Regions from separate parts of the Vibrio sp. 1078-1 genome, predicted to be linked through region 1. Evidence: predicted binding sites of a transcription regulator. Region 1 holds the regulator's gene; each other region holds the start of a gene.
What was found. Region 1 encodes CRP, which controls carbon source genes, mostly activating them, when cyclic AMP is high. Its sites were predicted from a motif close to TGTGANNNNNNTCACA; they were not measured.
Positions count from the first base shown of each region.

Region 2: the regulator CRP is predicted to act here: its motif matches at 2,855-2,870, upstream of rppH (RNA pyrophosphohydrolase).
Region 3: the regulator CRP is predicted to act here: its motif matches at 3,569-3,584, upstream of R7190_RS20065 (CTP synthase).

Region 1 is NZ_JAWOWM010000023.1:13,519-19,898, forward strand. Features, by position in the region: gene R7190_RS23600 (ABC transporter ATP-binding protein) at 1-565, shown strand, start outside; gene R7190_RS23605 (TIGR02444 family protein) at 562-1,050, shown strand; gene R7190_RS23610 (hydrolase) at 1,138-2,145, shown strand; gene R7190_RS23615 (YheU family protein) at 2,179-2,391, shown strand; gene R7190_RS23620 (phosphoribulokinase) at 2,517-3,386, shown strand; gene crp (cAMP-activated global transcriptional regulator CRP) at 3,627-4,259, shown strand; gene R7190_RS23630 (DUF1338 domain-containing protein) at 4,396-5,187, opposite strand; gene astD (succinylglutamate-semialdehyde dehydrogenase) at 5,436-6,380, opposite strand, start outside.
Region 2 is NZ_JAWOWM010000004.1:482,160-488,539, forward strand. Features, by position in the region: gene R7190_RS12085 (hypothetical protein) at 1-76, shown strand, start outside; gene R7190_RS12090 (NADP(H)-dependent aldo-keto reductase) at 208-1,242, opposite strand; gene R7190_RS12095 (DUF6482 family protein) at 1,397-1,708, shown strand; gene mutH (DNA mismatch repair endonuclease MutH) at 1,724-2,404, opposite strand; gene rppH (RNA pyrophosphohydrolase) at 3,024-3,545, shown strand; gene ptsP (phosphoenolpyruvate--protein phosphotransferase) at 3,548-5,794, shown strand; gene R7190_RS12115 (sulfite exporter TauE/SafE family protein) at 5,801-6,380, shown strand, end outside.
Region 3 is NZ_JAWOWM010000013.1:60,075-66,454, reverse strand. Features, by position in the region: gene ftsB (cell division protein FtsB) at 1-61, opposite strand, end outside; gene eno (phosphopyruvate hydratase) at 464-1,765, opposite strand; gene R7190_RS20065 (CTP synthase) at 1,844-3,484, opposite strand; gene mazG (nucleoside triphosphate pyrophosphohydrolase) at 3,689-4,492, opposite strand; gene relA (GTP diphosphokinase) at 4,842-6,380, opposite strand, start outside.

The DNA.
Region 1 (6,380 bases):
GCTACTTGATGAACCGACCAACCACTTAGACTTGGACATGCGCCAAGCACTTACGATGGCACTGCAAACATTCGAAGGTGCGATGGTGATTGTTTCGCACGACCGCTATTTACTGCGCGCTACGACCGATGACTTGTATTTAGTGCATGATAGACAAGTTGCTCCGTTCGACGGTGATTTAAATGACTATTATAAATGGTTAACCGAACAACAAAGAGCGGAACGCAAAGAAGCGCAGGCTGCGCAGCCAAGCAAAGATACGGCCAACAGCGCAGCTGCGAAGAAAGAGCAAAAACGTCGCGATGCAGAGTTTCGAAAACAGACAGCGCCAATTCGCAAAACGCTGACACAACTAGAAAATAAAATGGATAAGTTAGGTGCTGCACTGGCCGAAGCTGAAGAACAATTGGCGGACAACTCACTGTATGCGGCCGAAAATAAAGCTAAACTTAACCAAGTACTGGCACTTCAAGCTTCCAGTAAAGCTGAGCTCGAAGAAATTGAAATGGAATGGATGTCTGCTCAGGAAGAACTGGAGCAGATGGAGCTAGAGTTTAATCAATGAGTAATCAACACGCTGAATACACACTCACCCTAGAACACCTTTGGCAGTTCAGTCTGCAGTTTTATGGTGTGCGAGAAGTGAAAGAAGCGTGTTTATCATTGCAGAACAATTATCACGGCAACGTGAACCTACTCCTGCTGCTCAGATGGCTCGATGAGCAGCAACTCATTTTCCAAGAAAAAGACTGGCCCTTGGTGCAAGACTGTCTAGGTAGGAGCGAAACTTTACTTCACTCCTTTCGCGACCTTCGTCGCCACCTTAAGTCTCAAGTCAATGACGCTTTGTATCGTGAGACCTTGCAGTTTGAGCTGCAACTAGAAAAGCAGCAACAAGCGGATTTGGTGGACTGCATTAACTCACTTGCACTACTCAAAAATGATGATGACCCACTGACGTTGAGATACTGTCGTCAACTCGGTGGGGAACATTTGCAGCAAGCCTTTGCTATTCCGGTGCCAAACATTCAACCACCAAAACGCCCATAAATCTGTAGAATACCTATAATCTTTATAAAGGATTATATTAATAAGTTCTTCAACGGACACCGAAGGACCGCATAAGAGCAGTTAGGTATGACACAATTTTTCGCAGCCGCCGGGATCAAAAACCCGCATCTCCAAACGCTTTTGCCGCGTTTTATTCGCAAAAAAGCGTTGTTTACGCCGATTTGGCAAACCCTCGATACATCCGATGGCGACTTTCTCGATCTCGCGTGGAGCGAGGACCCAACCCAAGAGCCTGCACAAAAAAAGCCGATTTTTGTTTTATTTCATGGATTAGAGGGGTGCTTCTATAGCCCTTATGCCAATGGGCTAATGAATGCATTTGCTCAATCTGGATGGCTGTCGGTGATGATGCATTTCCGCGGTTGTAGCGGTAAGCCAAACAAGAAAGCTCGCGCCTATCATTCTGGTGAAGTGACTGACGCCCTCCACTTCTTAGAGCACCTTGAGCAACGCTTTCCTGATAACCCCAAGGTTGCGGTTGGTATTTCTCTTGGCGGTAACATGTTGGCGAATTATTTAGCCCAATATAAAGACCACCCTATTTTGAATGCAGCGACTATTATCTCAGCGCCTTTAGACCTAGCGGCGTGTGCGAACCGTATAGAACAAGGCTTTTCAAAAGTGTATCGCCGTTATCTGCTTTCTTCACTGAAACGTAACGCGTTACAAAAGCATCATCTACTGCATGGCGAGCTGGCGCTGTCCTACAACTCAATCAAACGTGTCACACGGCTGTATGAATTCGATGATTTGATTACCGCACCATTGCATGGCTTTAAAGACGCACAAGATTATTACGACCAATGCTCTGGCTTAAGTAAACTACAGCAAATCACGCTACCCACACTGATCATCCATGCCAAAGACGATCCGTTCATGACCGATGATGTGATACCGAAGTTTGTTCTGCCAGATAATATTGATTACCGTCTCTTTGAGCACGGTGGCCATGTTGGCTTCCTGACAGGAACGGCGTTAAAACCTAAGTTTTGGTTGGAGGAAGCGCTGCCCGCGTATTACGAAAGTATCGCCGCAGATTACCTTTCTGCTGTATCCAAGCAACGAACGCAGTAAACTAGCCGCTCATCATAAAAGTTAGAGGTATTTATGATCATTCCATGGCAAGACATTGCGCCGGAAACATTGGAAAACTTAATTCGTGAATTCGTCTTACGCGAAGGAACGGATTACGGAACCGTCGAGGTTTCTTTGCATGACAAAATTGATCAAGTTAAAGCTCAATTGGAAAAAGGTGAAGCGGTTATCGTGTTCTCTGAGCTACACGAAACCGTCGATATTCAGCATAAAACAAAATTTTAGACCCTTCACATTTTACCGTATCCCACTCGATGACAAGGTATTGTTACGTGCTATAGTGGGATATCGACCGTGCAGTAGTAACTCTACTGCACATTACAGGTAAGTAATTTTCGACAAGGTTTGTCATGTCAGCTAAACACCCAATTATTGCGGTTACTGGTTCGTCCGGTGCCGGCACGACCACTACATCTGAAGCCTTCCGTAAAATGTTCAATATGATGAACGTTAAACCCGCATGGGTTGAAGGCGATAGCTTCCATCGCTTTACTCGCCCAGAAATGGACATCGAAATCCGCAAAGCCCGCGAGCAAGGTCGACACATTAGCTACTTTGGCCCACAAGCTAATGACTTCCCGGGATTAGAAGAGTTTTTCCGTAAGTTCGGGCATGACGGCACTGGCAGCGTGCGCCGTTATCTGCACACGTTTGACGAAGCGGTTCCCTACAATCAAATGCCAGGCACGTTTACACCGTGGCAAGACTTACCCGAAAACAGCGACGTTCTGTTTTATGAAGGGTTACATGGTGGCGTGGTCGATGGCGATGTTAATGTTGCTCAACATGTGGATTTCTTAATCGGCATGGTGCCGATTGTGAACTTAGAGTGGATACAAAAATTCGTACGTGACACTCGCGATCGCGGCCATTCGCGTGAAGCGGTAATGGACTCAATCGTGCGATCCATGGACGATTACCTCAACTATATCACTCCGCAGTTTTCTCGTACTCACATCAACTTCCAGCGCGTACCGACCGTTGATACTTCCAACCCACTTAATGCAAAAGGCATCCCTAGTTTGGATGAGAGTTTTGTGGTGATTCGCCTACGCGGTATCAAGAATGTCGACTTCCCATATCTGCTGGCCATGATTGATGGCTCATTCATGTCACGCCACAACACGATTGTCGTACCCGGCGGTAAGATGAGCTTTGCAATGGAGCTCATAGTTCGGCCTATCCTACAACAGCTCATCGAAACAGGGAAAATTGGCTAAAAACCTGCCTGCGAAGATGTTTACTTTTCATACCGTGATCATGTGCACAGTTTTGCTTACAAAATCTCAATCATGGCACGATTAAAATCAAGAAATCGTTTTCGAAAAAGGATACTATTTCTTACCGAAACACAAGAGAGCTTGCAGCATATAAAAAGTGCTCTTATTCTAGTAGGCCTAATTCAGGCTTAGCTAAAATATGGATAGCGCAAGCGTACCCTGCAGAGGAAGTGAGATATTATGGTTCTAGGTAAACCTCAAACCGACCCAACATTAGAGTGGTTTCTTTCACACTGTCATATTCATAAGTACCCTTCAAAGAGCACGCTAATTCACGCGGGCGAAAAGGCAGAAACTTTGTACTACATCGTTAAAGGTTCTGTTGCGGTTCTTATCAAAGACGAAGAAGGTAAGGAGATGATCCTTTCTTACCTAAACCAAGGAGACTTTATTGGTGAACTTGGTCTATTCGAGGAAGACCAAGAGCGCACAGCTTGGGTTCGTGCTAAATCTCCTTGTGAAGTTGCTGAAATTTCTTTCAAGAAGTTCCGTCAGCTTATCCAAGTAAACCCAGACATCCTAATGCGTCTTTCTGCGCAGATGGCTCGTCGTCTTCAAGTAACTAGCCAAAAAGTGGGTGACCTGGCGTTCCTAGACGTAACTGGTCGTATCGCTCAGACGCTTCTGAACCTTGCAAAACAACCAGACGCAATGACTCACCCAGACGGCATGCAAATCAAGATCACTCGTCAAGAAATCGGTCAAATTGTTGGCTGTTCTCGTGAGACAGTAGGTCGTATTTTGAAGATGCTAGAAGAGCAGAACCTAATCTCTGCTCACGGTAAAACCATCGTGGTTTACGGTACTCGTTAATCTCAAACTAGAGTGACACGAACAAAATTATAAAAGCCACCAATGGCAACATTGGTGGCTTTTTATTTACTCATGACCAAATAAGATAGGGTGCAGCGAACACTAATGAGTAAGCTTAACAGGTTAACCCTAAAACTTAGCCATTCGTACTTTCAAAGATTTTGTCAGCTGAAGCGGCCACGAAACCTGGGTACAAATCACCATTTTCCATCGGATAGCGCTTAGCAAATTCATAAAACCCGCCAGGGATAATTTCAGTGCCTTCGCTAAAACGAACCGCTACTTTATCTGCCATGGTCGATGACTGCTCTAGCAACACCTCAGGAGTGCCCTTCACTTCACCACCATTTTCATTAATGGTAAACCCAGCGGTACGCAGATGATCGTTTACCTGCTTCACTTCTTCATATTCATTGAGTTGGTTAACGCTCACCGTGAAGTGGTTTGCTCCGTAACCATGCGCCGCAAGCCAAGATGCGTACTCACTTTCTTTAGCCAACGTTTGGTAATCAGCAAAGCTTAAATCCCACAAGCGTCCACCATGTAAGAATGCGCTATCGTTCAGCTTGTCAGCATCGACTTGTGCCACCAAATTTTTCACAATCTCTTGTAGCTCAGGCGAGCACTCTTCAACTTTTAGCTCACTAATAAATACTTTAGGTTGCTTCGGATCTGGGTGCTCATAGTGCTTAGCAACCAGCTTTTTGCTTTCGAAAACGTAATCACCACACGCCTTGTAACCAATAGCTACAAATGGCTTAGCTAGAGTTTCAATACCAAGAGGCGCGATATTGAAGGTACGTAAAGCTATATGATCATTAATCAGAGGCTCATCTTCTTGAAGCAGCTGATGCACTTTAGCCGCCGAAGGGCAAAGACGTTGAATGTAATCTTGCCATAGCGATTCAAATAACACATCGGGCGTCATAACGACTCCTTGTTACGAGATGTAGAGTTTAAAGGTAAGCGGAAGTTGGCTGCTCGTTCACAACAAAAGTTGTCCAGAATAATGAACGAGCAACCATCAACCTGTGACGGTAAATGCCAGTCAGTCAACACGCTTTTCCGAGTCTTTGCTCACTTTTCGTGTTCTGCCAACGATCACTACAACCCATACCTAAATGATGCGCCGGCAAGGTGAGCCGCAATGCATAGTTGCGACTCTATTATTAAAACTTATAGCGCTACACCTGGACTCAATGTTGCAGGCAAGACAGTCTCTTGACCTTCCATTGATGCCATTGGGTACGCACAGTAATCTGCTGCGTAGTAAGCGCTTGGGCGCAAGTTACCCGACGCCCCCGGACCACCAAATGGCGCATCACCGCTTGCACCAGTGAGCTGGCGGTTACGGTTCACGATACCTGCACGAATGTGGTCAACGAAGTATTCCCATTCTTGGTCGTCGGTTGAGACCAAACCAGCAGATAAGCCAAAGCGCGTATCGTTTGCTAGCGCCACGGCTTTGTCTAACCCTTCGTAACGCACCACTTGCAGAAGTGGGCCGAAGTATTCTTCATCTGGTAACTCAGCAATGTTCGTTACATCAATGATGCCAGGAGAAACAAACGCCGCCTCTCCTGCTTTCGCTTCAATCAAGCTTTCACCGCCAAGAGACTGTAGATTAGCTTGTGCATCAAGAATAAACTTGGCTGCCACGACCGAAATTTGCGGTCCCATAAATGGCGCAGGTTCTGCAAATGGTTGGTCTACGCGAATATTGCGTGTCGCTTCAACGAGCTTGGTGATAAGCGCATCGCCTTTTTCACCCAATGGCACATACAAACGACGAGCACACGTACAACGCTGCCCAGCACTGATAAACGCTGACTGGATGATGGTGTAAACCGTGGCATCCAAATCACCATATTTATCAGAGATCACCATCGGGTTATTACCACCCATTTCTAGTGCGAGCATCTTGCCTGGTTGACCCGCAAATTGACGGTGTAATACATGCCCCGTATTCGCGCTACCCGTAAACAGTACGCCATCAATGCCTTTTGCGTCAGCGAGGGCGATACCAGTTTCTTTCGCGCCTTGGACAAGGTTAATCACGCCTTTCGGCAGACCGGCTTCTTCCCATAGCTTCATTGCCAATTCACCCGTCCATGGCGTTTG
Region 2 (6,380 bases), on a different contig from region 1:
TGTTCCGGATGCAGTAAAAGTTGAACGTCGAGTTCGTCACCTTCGTCGAGTCTTAACGTCGCGAATAATGACGTAATCGTTAGCGTGTTGGGCTGACTGAGTTGCTAACGAGTCATTCAACACGCTTAACTTTTTATATGAAGTATGACTTCATTGGATAAACAGCTGATCTTGAAGATCAGCTGTTTTCGTTTGAAGGTGGTACTGTTAAGGGCAAGGATTCGAGTAAGTTGTACCTATTGCTTGAATTTCAGTAAGTAGTTCGTCGCTAAGTTGCAAATCAATACTGTCGATATTGGCTTTTAATTGGTCTAGGTTTGTTGCTCCGATAATGTTAGAAGCAACAAATGGACGCTGATTGACAAACGCGAGCGCCATTTGTGCAGGGTTTAGACCATGCTCTTGAGCTAAATTGACGTAAGCTTCGGTCGCTTTAACACCTTGCGGAGTGAAGTAGCGCGCAAAACGCTCCCACTTAGTGCATCGAGCGCCTTCAGGTTTTGCCCCGTTTAGGTATTTACCACTCAGGCAGCCAAATGCCAAAGGAGAGTAGGCAAGTAACTGAACGCCTTCGTAATGGCTGATTTCAGACAAGCCAACTTCGAAGCTGCGGTTCAATAAGTTATATGGGTTTTGAATGGAGACAATTCTTGGCAAATCGTGTTTTTCTGCCAAACGCAATAGCGACATCACACCCCACGGCGTCTCGTTGGATACGCCGATATAGCGCACTTTACCTGCATTCACTAATTCAGTAAGCGCTTCCAACGTTTCAATTAACGTGACTTCTTCTTGTTTGTCAGGGTATGGGTAGTTGAGTTGACCAAAGCAGTTGGTTTGACGCTGCGGCCAATGTAGTTGGTACAAATCGACATAATCGGTTTGTAGACGATTAAGGCTGTCATCAATTGCTGTATGGATGTGGCGACGATTAAGGCTCATGTTGTCTCTAATGTGAGGAACATTGCGAGGGCCTGCCACTTTTGTTGCCAGTACTACTTTCTCTCTTTTGCCGCTTTTTGCTAACCAATTACCGATGTATTGCTCGGTGAGCCCTTGTGTTTCCGAGTTTGGCGGTACAGGGTACATCTCTGCGGTATCGATGAAGTTCACCCCATGATCGAGGGCAAAGTCGAGCTGTTCAAAGGCGTCCTTTTCTGTGTTTTGCTCGCCAAACGTCATAGTGCCGAGGCAGATTTTACTGATCTCAAGTGATGAGTGCGGTAGTTTTGTGTATTGCATATCACGTCCTTGAAGAGTTACCGACTAAATAAGTGACTCCAATATAGGGGATTTTTAGCCGCAATCGCAAATGATTTACGTATAAAGGGAGAGCAAACTCGAAAGCTACAGTTAGCCTAACTACACTTAAATAATCGTGTGAAGGAGGTATGTTATGCAGAAGCATCAATTGGACATGTGGCTACATGGTCCACATAAAGATACTTATAAAACTCCCAAAGTATTTGTGATTGGGTGTTCTGATGTCTCTGACTATCTTTTAGCTGTGGAGTACAAGCATCAACTTGAGCCGATTAAAGACGGTGAAGACCCGATACATTTTGGCTCTCTAGACTTAGTAAAAGAAGAATTATTGAGGCTAGGGGTCGATAAAGCGTATTTAAGGCTGCGTAATGCGTATGACGAATGTGGCACTGAAGAGGCAGCCTCGTACTGCGATATTGAGTTATCGCTCGTGACGCACTAAATAGCTGATATAGTTTTATTCTGGTTGAGTGTTAATGTAGTGCTTGAGTAAGATCTGTTCAGTAAACTGTGTTCTAAGGTAAAAGCCTCGGGGCAGAGTTTTCATCGGCTTACCATTTGAGTTATATGCTTCGGTGAGCGCTTTTGCATTTGCGGCTTTAGGGCGAAGATGCAGCGCTTCTCCGTGTCTGGCGGAAATTTGATCAAATCTTCCCAAGACGATCATCTCCATTAACTCTTCCCAGTCATTTCGCAAAATCCGTTCTTCTTCTTCATCTGGTGACCAAATGAGTGGACTGCCCACACGTCTTTCAGCGAGTGGGATTTCTCGTTCTCCTTCTACGGGTACCCAAAGCACACGAGATAGCTTGTTTCGAACATGACTTGTTTCCCATGTAAGACCATGAACACCAGTGAGGGGGGCCACAGAAACAAAGGTTGTTTCTAAAGGTTTGCCAGAGTAACTGATCGGAATACTTTTCAACTCGATCCCTAGTTTTGCGAAATCTTGTTGAGGTTTACTGCCAGCTGGAGCGCCCAAGTGCCATTCGAGTAATTGACCCACCCAACCTTTATCACGTTTTAAGTTTTCAGGAACAATCATATTCGCCTCGGCGGCCAACTCAGCAAAACTGAGTCCTGCCATATCATGCGCTCGTTCCAATAGCTCTGCTTCTGTTTGTGGTTCTGGTTTCATAGTTACAAGGTGGTATTACAAAAAATATAGTTTATCAAACTCCGACCAAATCTACTGTTTAAGATTTCACCGAGGCGGTGTAAGAACGATCAATTCATAACTTATCCACAGGTGGAGGAGGTATTGATAAGATCCTGACGAGGTCTGTATGAATAAACAGGGGTTAAAATGCATTTTTGGGGTTGATTTTGTTGTAATCATCTAAACGAATAGCAGGTAAGTGTGGATAAATAGCCTGTTGGTGGATCTTTGACCGATCTGAGTTTGGTGAAAAGATCATCAAGAAATTGAAGATCGAATTATCGTTATTTTTAAAAATAAATACTTTTTTATCAATGCTTTATGTTTGTTTTTTTGTTTATTCATTTGTTTTTCATTTGATGGGATTGAACTGAATTACTCATTTGAATTGAATTCTTCACAAAGTTATTCACAGAAAAGGTGAATAAATGTGGGCAATGTCTCACTCTTGTGTTGATAAGGTATGGTTTGATTAAAAGATATCCAAAAATGCTGAAAAGGTAATAAATCTTGCTCATATCACATCAGTAAGTTTGCTAGTAATGGGGATATGTGGAAAAATCACGGTAATAAAAAATTTATTCATAGAGGTTAGCCAGTGATAGATGGCGATGGTTACCGACTTAATGTTGGTATTGTGATATGTAATAACCATGGTCAGGTCTTCTGGGCTAAACGATACGGGCAACACTCATGGCAATTTCCACAAGGTGGGATTGACGAAGGTGAAACCCCTGAACAAGCCATGTTCAGGGAGTTATACGAAGAAGTCGGTTTAACGAAAAAAGACGTTAAGATCATTGCAACAAGTCGTCATTGGTTAAGATATAAGCTACCAAAGCGATTGGTGCGTTGGGACTCCAAGCCTGTTTGTATCGGCCAAAAACAGAAATGGTTTCTGCTGAGATTAGAATGCGATGAGTCTCGCATTAATATGCAACGCGGAAAATCCCCTGAATTTGATGGTTGGCGCTGGGTAAGTTACTGGTATCCAGTTAGGCAAGTTGTTTCTTTCAAGCGAGATGTTTATCGACGAGCGATGAAAGAATTTGCATCCTTAGCCATGCCTTTTCGAGAGAGAAAAGCGAAAGGGAAAAGAAAAAAGCAACGTAGAGGATAATCATGCTCAGTCAGCTAAGGGAAATAGTTGAGAAAGTCTCCAGGGTCGATGATGTGCATCTGGCACTCGATATATTGGTGAAAGAGACTTGTGCTGCCCTTAGTACTGAGTGCTGTACTATCTATCTTGCTAATGAAGAAATGCAGCGCCTTGAGTTAATGGCAACTCAAGGCCTTATTTTTGAAGGTGATAGTATTCATATCAACTTCAATGAAGGCTTGGTTGGGTTGGTAAAACGAAGCGCTGAACCCCTTAACCTTGCCGAAGCCTCAAAACACCCCGAGTTCAAATTCTTTCCTCAACTCGGCGAACAGATTTACCACTCTTTTTTAGCTACTCCAATCATTCATCGTAAACAAGTTTTAGGTGTGTTGGTGATCCAACAAAAAACGCCGCGCTTGTTTAGTGAAATGGAAGAATCGTTTCTTGTTACCTTATCCGCTCAGTTAGCGGTGCTCATTGCACATGCGCAGAATCTTGGGCATTGGCAGTTAGCATCTAAACCCACGGTATTAAAAGGTTTGCCTGCGTCTACTGGTGTCGCGATTGGAGAGTTTTGGTTCGACAATACCCAGCCGAGTTTATCGGATATTTTCCCTTCGTCCACGTTAGATAAGGAACGCGAGCACGAGACACTACTGGTGGCCATAGAGCGAGCGTTAAATGACTTTCGCCGCATGCGGAAAAAACTGGACAGTGAAATCAACAAAGATGCGCTGGCGATCTTCGATCTGTTTACTCACTTACTGAATGATCCGATGCTTCGCGGTGATTTGAAGAAGCAGATTGAAAAAGGAGACAGGGCAGACTGGGCGTTACGCCAAGTTGTAGAGTCATACTCGAATCGATTTGCAAGAATGTCGGATGTATACATGCGTGAAAGAGCGCAAGATATCCGAGAGTTAGGGCAAAGGCTGCTCTATTTTCTGCACAACAGTGAGCAAGAAAATTCTGCAATTGATCGTCCCATTATTTTGGTGGCGAACGAACTCACTGCCACCTTGCTCGCTTCTGTACCTAAAGAGTTTTTGTTAGCCGTCGTATCATTAGAGGGAGGCGCAAACTCTCACGCTGCCATTTTATCTCGAGCTCTTGGGGTCCCTGCAGTCATGGGCGCCAACATTAATCCGGATGTGGTGAATGGCAAACTCGGGATAGTCGACGGCTATACGGGTGAGATCTTCTTAGAGCCAAACCGCCAGTTGTTGCGAGAGTATCGCAGCTTAGTAAGCGAAGAGTCTGAACTGTTTGCCATGGTAAACAAGGACCTCGCACTCCCTGCGGTTACGCAAGATAATCACCATATCGAAATTATGCTGAATGCGGGACTCAGTGCAGACAGTAATATTGCCATCAACACAGGTGTTGATGGTGTTGGGTTGTACCGAACTGAGATTGCATTTTTACTTCAGCATCACTTTCCTTCGGAAGATGAACAGTATCATCAATACCAAGCAATACTTAACAGCTATCCGAATCAACGAGTAGTGATGCGTACTTTGGATATTGGTGGTGACAAACCTTTGCCGTATTTGCCCATCGAAGAAGATAATCCGTTTCTAGGCTGGCGTGGCATTCGTTTTACATTGGATCATCCAGACATTTTCTTGATCCAGCTGCGTGCAATGTTAAGAGCGAGTGCAGAAAGCGGAAACTTAAGTATCTTATTGCCAATGGTGTCAGGGGTAAAAGAGCTAGACGATGCCATTAGCTTGATTAATCAAGCTCACAGCGAAGCCGTTTTGCTTGATGATAGAATTCAATTCCCACAAATTGGGGTCATGATTGAAGTACCATCGATGGTGTATCTGTTGCCAACGATCGCTCACCGTGTTGATTTTGTTTCTGTCGGGACAAACGATTTAACTCAGTATTTATTAGCGGTAGATAGGAACAATTCGCGCGTCGCGGATGTCTATGAATCTATGCATCCTGCGGTACTGTTAGCGCTTAAGCAAATCCATGACGTGTGCGATAAGTATCGGGTGCCAGTGTGTATTTGTGGTGAGTTAGCTGGCGACCCATTTGGCGCTCTTCTCTTACTTGGGTTAGGGTATACCAGTTTGAGTATGAACACCTCCAACGTGGCTAAGGTGAAATATTTGATTCGTCATAGCCAACAAGAAGAATTAGAAAAATTAGCGGAGCAAGCAATGACAAAGTCCTACGGGGAGGACATTCATCAAATGATGCATGACTTCTTCATCCAACAGGGTTTTGCGGGCTTTATCCGTGCAGGTAAAAAGTAGGAAATCGTGACCGTCTCTTTATTTTTGTTATTGTTGGCGCTAGGCGCTTTTGTGGGTGTGATGGCGGGGTTACTCGGTATCGGTGGTGGTTTGATTGTTGTTCCTGCCTTGTTGTATTTGCTTCCTCTTGCTGGGATCTCTCCAGAAATGAGTATGCACATGGCCTTAGCCACTTCGTTAGCGAGTATTATTGTCACGTCTGGCTCATCGGCGATGAATCACCTTAAGCTCGGCAATGTCGATATGTTTGTCGTAAAATGGTTGATGCCTGGTGTGGTCATTGGTGGCTTTGTTGGTGCCAATATTGCTGAGTGGATCCCTACACACTATTTGCCGAAAGTGTTTGGTGTCATTGTTCTTTGCCTGTCAGTACAAATGTTTCGTTCCATTAAAGTTACGAGCAGTAAACCTATGCCGAGCAGCCCTGTGACTGTAGTTTACGGCACGGGAATTGGTGTCGTATCAAGCCTTGCTGGTATTGGTGGTGGCTCACTGTCGGTACCATTTCTAAATAAACACGGGATAGAGATGCGTAAAGCGGTGGGTTCATCCTCCGTTTGTGGTTGCGTGATTGCTATTTCTGGTA
Region 3 (6,380 bases), on a different contig from region 1:
ACCATAGAGTGTATTGAAGCAAGCCAAACAGTAGCGTAAGGGCTATAACAAAGATTCGCATATCGCTGCTAACATTCTGTACCGGAAGGAATTAGATAAGGTGACATATATAGCATAAATGCGAGGTTGCCTCTAGGGGAGAAAGGGAGACTCACACGCTCCTTACAAGAAATAAGCAGCAAAATGAAACAAGCTCATAGGAAGCGCTCCTTACCCATGACCAAAGTAAGAGCCAAAAATACAAACTTATAAATACAAAAAAACCGCCGTAGCGATGGTTTCAAAAAGCTATTTAGCGAAACTTTACTCAATAAGAATTAAGCTTGACCTTTAACTTCTTTAAGACCGCTTCCTTGAAACATGGAGGAGCGCGCTCACTTAGCGCTTCCGTCATATAAAAAACGCCCCGCAAGTGCGAGGCGTTTTCAAAAGCTTTAAGTTAAGCGGTTAATTCAATTAAGAATTAAGCTTGACCTTTAACTTCTTTAAGACCGTTGAAAGGAGCGCGCTCACCTAGAGCTTCCTCGATACGGATTAGCTGGTTGTACTTAGCAACACGGTCAGAACGGCTCATAGAACCAGTTTTGATTTGACCTGCAGCTGTACCTACCGCTAGGTCAGCGATAGTTGCATCTTCAGTTTCGCCAGAACGGTGAGAGATTACTGCTGTGTAACCTGCGTCTTTAGCCATCTTGATTGCAGCTAGAGTCTCAGTTAGAGAACCGATTTGGTTGAACTTGATAAGGATAGAGTTAGCTACGCCTTTCTCGATACCTTCAGCAAGGATCTTAGTGTTAGTAACGAATAGATCGTCACCTACTAGTTGAAGCTTGTCACCTAGTAGTTCAGTTTGGTGCTTGAAGCCATCCCAGTCAGACTCGTCTAGACCGTCTTCGATAGAAACGATTGGGAATTGGTTAGCTAGCTCAGCTAGGTAGTGGTTGAACTCTTCAGAAGTGAAAGTTTTACCTTCGCCTTTCATGTTGTAGATGCCAGCTTCTTTGTCGAAGAACTCAGATGCAGCACAGTCCATAGCTAGAGTTACGTCTTTACCTAGTTCGTAACCAGCAGCTGCAACAGCTTCTGCGATAACTTCTAGAGCTTCAGCGTTAGATTTAAGGTTAGGAGCGAAACCACCTTCATCACCAACTGCAGTGCTGTAGCCTTTAGACTTAAGAACTTTAGCTAGGTTGTGGAATACTTCTGCACCGATACGTAGACCTTCTTTAAGAGTCTTAGCGCCAACTGGTTGGATCATGAACTCTTGGATGTCAACGTTGTTGTCTGCGTGCTCACCACCGTTGATGATGTTCATCATTGGTAGAGGCATAGAGAACTGACCTGCAGTGCCGTTTAGCTCAGCGATGTGCTCGTATAGAGGCATGCCTTTCGCAGCAGCAGCAGCTTTAGCGTTTGCTAGAGAAACAGCTAGGATAGCGTTAGCACCGAATTTAGATTTGTTTTCAGTGCCGTCTAGTTCGATCATTACTGCGTCGATTGCAGCTTGGTCTTTAGCGTCTTTGCCAACTAGAGCTTCAGCGATTGGGCCGTTTACAGCTTCAACTGCTTTAAGAACACCTTTACCTAGGAAACGTGCTTTGTCACCGTCACGTAGCTCAAGAGCTTCGCGAGAACCAGTAGATGCGCCAGATGGAGCTGCCGCCATACCTACGAAACCGCCTTCTAGGTGTACTTCAGCTTCTACAGTTGGGTTACCACGTGAGTCGATGATTTCACGACCTAGAACTTTAACGATCTTAGACATTAATGTTTCCTCTCGTTTCAAATATAAATGTCAATCTTAAAGGGCAGCAGCACAACCTTCGCCGCCGCCCGTATCCTTTTACTTCTCGAATTCGCCGCGTGCGTTTTGGCCCGCAGCCTTAACAAAACCTGCAAACAATGGATGTCCATCGCGAGGAGTCGAGGTGAATTCTGGGTGGAACTGAGCCGCTACAAACCATGGGTGAGCTGGGTTCTCAATCATTTCCACTAACTTCTTGTCCGCAGATAGACCTGATACTTTTAGGCCTGCTTTTTCGATTTGCGGACGAAGCACGTTATTCACTTCGTAACGGTGACGGTGACGTTCATGGATCGTCGCGCTACCGTACAGTTCACGAGCTTTAGTCCCTTTCTCTAGGTGACACAGCTGTGAACCAAGACGCATCGTACCGCCTAGGTCAGACTTTTCAGTACGCTCTTCTACGCTACCTGATTCGTCTACCCACTCTGTGATCAAACCTACCACAGGGTACTTAGTCTCTTTGTTAAATTCTGTTGAATGTGCACCTTCCATACCCGCAACGTTACGCGCGTATTCGATTAGTGCAACTTGCATACCCAAACAAATACCTAGGTAAGGCACGTTATTTTCACGTGCATATTGAGCCGCACGGATCTTGCCTTCAATACCACGATCGCCGAAGCCACCTGGTACTAGGATTGCGTCCAAACCTTCTAGAAGTTCAACGCCTTTTGTTTCGATATCTTGTGAGTCTACATACTTAATTGTGACGCTTAGGCGGTTTTTCAAGCCAGCGTGTTTAAGCGCTTCGTTCACAGATTTGTATGCATCTGGTAATTCAATGTATTTACCAACCATACCGATGGTTACTTCACCAGTAGGATTTGCTTCTTCGTAGATAACCTGTTCCCATTCAGAAAGGTCTGCTTCAGGAGCAGTAATACCAAAGCGAGCACACACAAGGTCATCTAGCCCTTGAGATTTAATCAACTGAGGGATCTTGTAGATAGAGTCTACATCCTTCATTGAAATTACTGCTTTTTCTGGAACATTACAGAACAGTGCGATTTTTTTACGCTCATTCGCAGGAATAACGCGATCGCTACGGCAAACTAGGATGTCTGGCTGAATACCGATAGATAGAAGTTCTTTTACTGAGTGTTGCGTCGGCTTAGTTTTCACTTCGCCCGCTGCCGCTAGGTAAGGAACAAGTGTTAGGTGCATGAACATTGCGCGCTCACGGCCTAGCTCAACAGCTAGCTGACGAATCGCTTCCATAAATGGTAGTGATTCGATATCACCAACAGTACCGCCAACTTCAACGATAGCCACATCATGGCCTTCAGAACCTGCAATAACGCGATCTTTGATTGCGTTAGTGATATGAGGGATAACTTGAATAGTTGCGCCTAGGTAGTCACCACGACGTTCTTTACGAAGTACGTCGGCATAAACACGACCTGCAGTGAAGTTGTTACGCTTGGTCATCTTGGTACGGATGAAACGCTCGTAGTGACCAAGGTCAAGGTCAGTCTCTGCGCCATCTTCTGTAACGAACACTTCACCGTGCTGAGTAGGGCTCATTGTGCCCGGGTCAACGTTGATGTAAGGGTCAAGCTTCATCATAGTCACTTTAAGACCACGAGCTTCTAGAATAGCCGCAAGAGATGCTGCTGCAATACCTTTACCTAGAGAGGATACAACCCCGCCAGTAACAAAAATGTAATTTGTCGTCATGTTTAACCTGAAATTGGTTGAATGAGGGAAATGGAGTGCTTCTGGACGGGAGATAAATATACCAGAAGCTCCTTACCGCCACAACGTGAAATCTATCACACCGTAATTTTTTATTTTTTGCTTCAAATCAAAGTGAGCAAAGACAACCCAAAGTCCGTTTCGTGTAACCAAACAAGCTGACCTTATATTATGTATTCTGCCAGTTTACCTCTGCCTCGATTCTTCTTGTTTTACTTCATCCCAAAAATGGTCAAGTTCTGATAAAGAACAATCTGTAAGTACTTTGCCTGACTGCTGGACCTTGCCTTCAACTTGTTTAAAACGTCGCGCAAACTTTACGTTTGCTTTTCCTAGCGCGACTTCTGGGTTTTTATCAAGGTGGCGAGCCAAATTGACAGTCGCAAATAGCAAATCACCGAGCTCCAACTCAACTTTCTCTTCATCGGGCTGAACTTGCAGTGCCTCTTCCATGACTTCGTCAATTTCTTCTCGTACTTTATCGACAACCGGGCCAAGTGAATCCCAATCAAACCCAAATTTTGCACATTTTTTCTGAATTTTTGTAGCACGAGAAAGTGCCGGTAAAGAGTTTGGTATTGAGTCTAGGATACTTTCTTCCGCTTTGCCTACTAGGGCTTTTTCTTTTGCTTTTTCCGCTTCCCAGTTCGCGTTAATTTCCTCGTCAGATTCAAACTCAACATCTGAAAAAACATGCGGGTGGCGACGAGTCAGTTTTTCGTTCACGGTTTCGACGACATCCGAAAAGTCGAACAGCTCTTGCTCTTTCGCTAGCTGACTGTAAAAAATCACCTGAAACAACAAATCCCCTAGCTCTTCTTTTAGATTGGGCCAATCTCGATTTTGAATCGCGTCCACCACCTCGTAGGTTTCTTCTATTGTATGCGGAACGATGGTGTCAAAGGTTTGTTTTAAGTCCCAAGGGCAACCGTTTTCGGGGTCACGCAGCTTCGCCATGATTTGTTCTAACTGTTCAATTGGATGACTCATTTTTTGTTCCTTTAAACCTTTCTATTAAAGAAAAAGGTGAGCAGCCAAAACCACTCACCTTCTACATTATATTTTCTCAGCAGCTTTCACTAAGTAATTGTTACTTTGACAAGGCAACAAGTTTTCGCGACTCCTGAGCATAGCCTACTATGTGATGCCCCTGAGCCGGCACGTCGGAATAAGTGCAGCTAACGCAGATAAAAAGCCAAATATGACGCAAGTGTAACTCTGTAAATAGTTGAAGTTGTAGCTAGGCGACAAACAAACGAGACTCCTGAGCATGGTTCACCATGTGATGGAGCGAGTGCGTGCAGTCAACAACGCTACAACGATAACTATGACGAGAGTTTTAGCCGAGGCGTTTCACCGTCATGACATCCTTGATCTGTTCCACACGTTTCGAAACCCGCGAAAGCACCTCAATATTGGTGACTTCTAGGTCAAAGTCCATGATGGCAAGTTGACGTCTGTAGTCGACTCGGTTCTTCATACTGGTCACTTTGATCTTTTCGTTGGCGAACAGTGTCGTAATGTCTTTGAGTAGACCACCTCGCTCCATCGCTTCAACACGCACGGTGAGGATGTATGACCCCACAAAGCCGCTGCCCCAGACTGTATCGATGATGCGCTCTGGCGCATGATGGCGCAGTTCTTCTAGCTGTTCACAGTCACTACGGTGTACTGAAATCCCACGACCTTGCGTTATGTAACCAGAGATATCGTCACCTGGAATTGGCTGACAGCAACGTGCTAGATGTGTCATTAGGTTATCGACGCCTTCTACTACAACTGCGTCTTTTTTCGGTCGGCTTTGCGCGGGTGATTTATGCTCAGCTTCTTGCAGTTTTTCCAGTGCTTGCTGATCTTCTTCCTCTGCCGTTGGCTTGTTAACTAACGCGTTGATATGGTTAATTATTTGGTTGATACGCAAATCACCGCTACCTACACCAACATACAATTCATCTGGTGTTTTGACGTTAAACCGCTTGAGGGCGTAATGCTCTGCATCTTTTAACGTTGCGCCAATTTTGGCTAACTCATGCTCAAGGATTTCACGACCTGCTTCAAGGTTCTTCTCACGGCTTTGTTTTCGGAACCAGGCGTTAATTTTGGCACGCGCACGACCAGAATGAACGAAGCCTAATGATGGGTTTAACCAGTCACGTGATGGGTTAGGTTCTTTCTGAGTGATAATCTCGACTTGGTCACCCATATGTAATTTATGCGTGAACGGCACAATACGACCTCCGACTTTGGCACCGATACAACGGTGTCCCACTTCGGAGTGAATGTGATAGGCAAAATCTAGCGGCGTTGCCCCCATTGGCAAATCGACAACATCACCACGTGGTGTAAAGGCATAAACACGGTCATCAAAGACTTGGCTACGCAGCTCATCGAGCATTTCGCCAGAGTCAGACATTTCTTCTTGCCAATCCAATAGCTTACGCAGCCACGTAATCTTCTCATCATAACCGCTTCGGCTGCTTGCCCCTTCTTTATATTTCCAGTGCGCTGCAACCCCCAGTTCCGACTCTTCATGCATTTGCTTGGTACGAATCTGGATCTCGATGGTTTTGCCTTCTGGCCCTAGAATTACTGTATGGATCGATTGATAACCGTTTGGTTTAGGGTTAGCAACGTAGTCATCAAACTCGCTCGGTAGATGCTTGTATTTGGTGTGAACTACGCCTAAAGCCGCGTAACAGTCTTGCAGTTTGTCTGCGATGATACGTACTGCTCGAACATCAAACAGCTCATCGAATGCCAAACTCTTCTTCTGCATTTTTCGCCAAATGCTGTAGATGTGCTTAGGTCGACCACTCACTTCGGCATTGATGCCCGACACTTCCATTTCGTGCGTGAGGTCTTCAACAAAGTCTTTGAT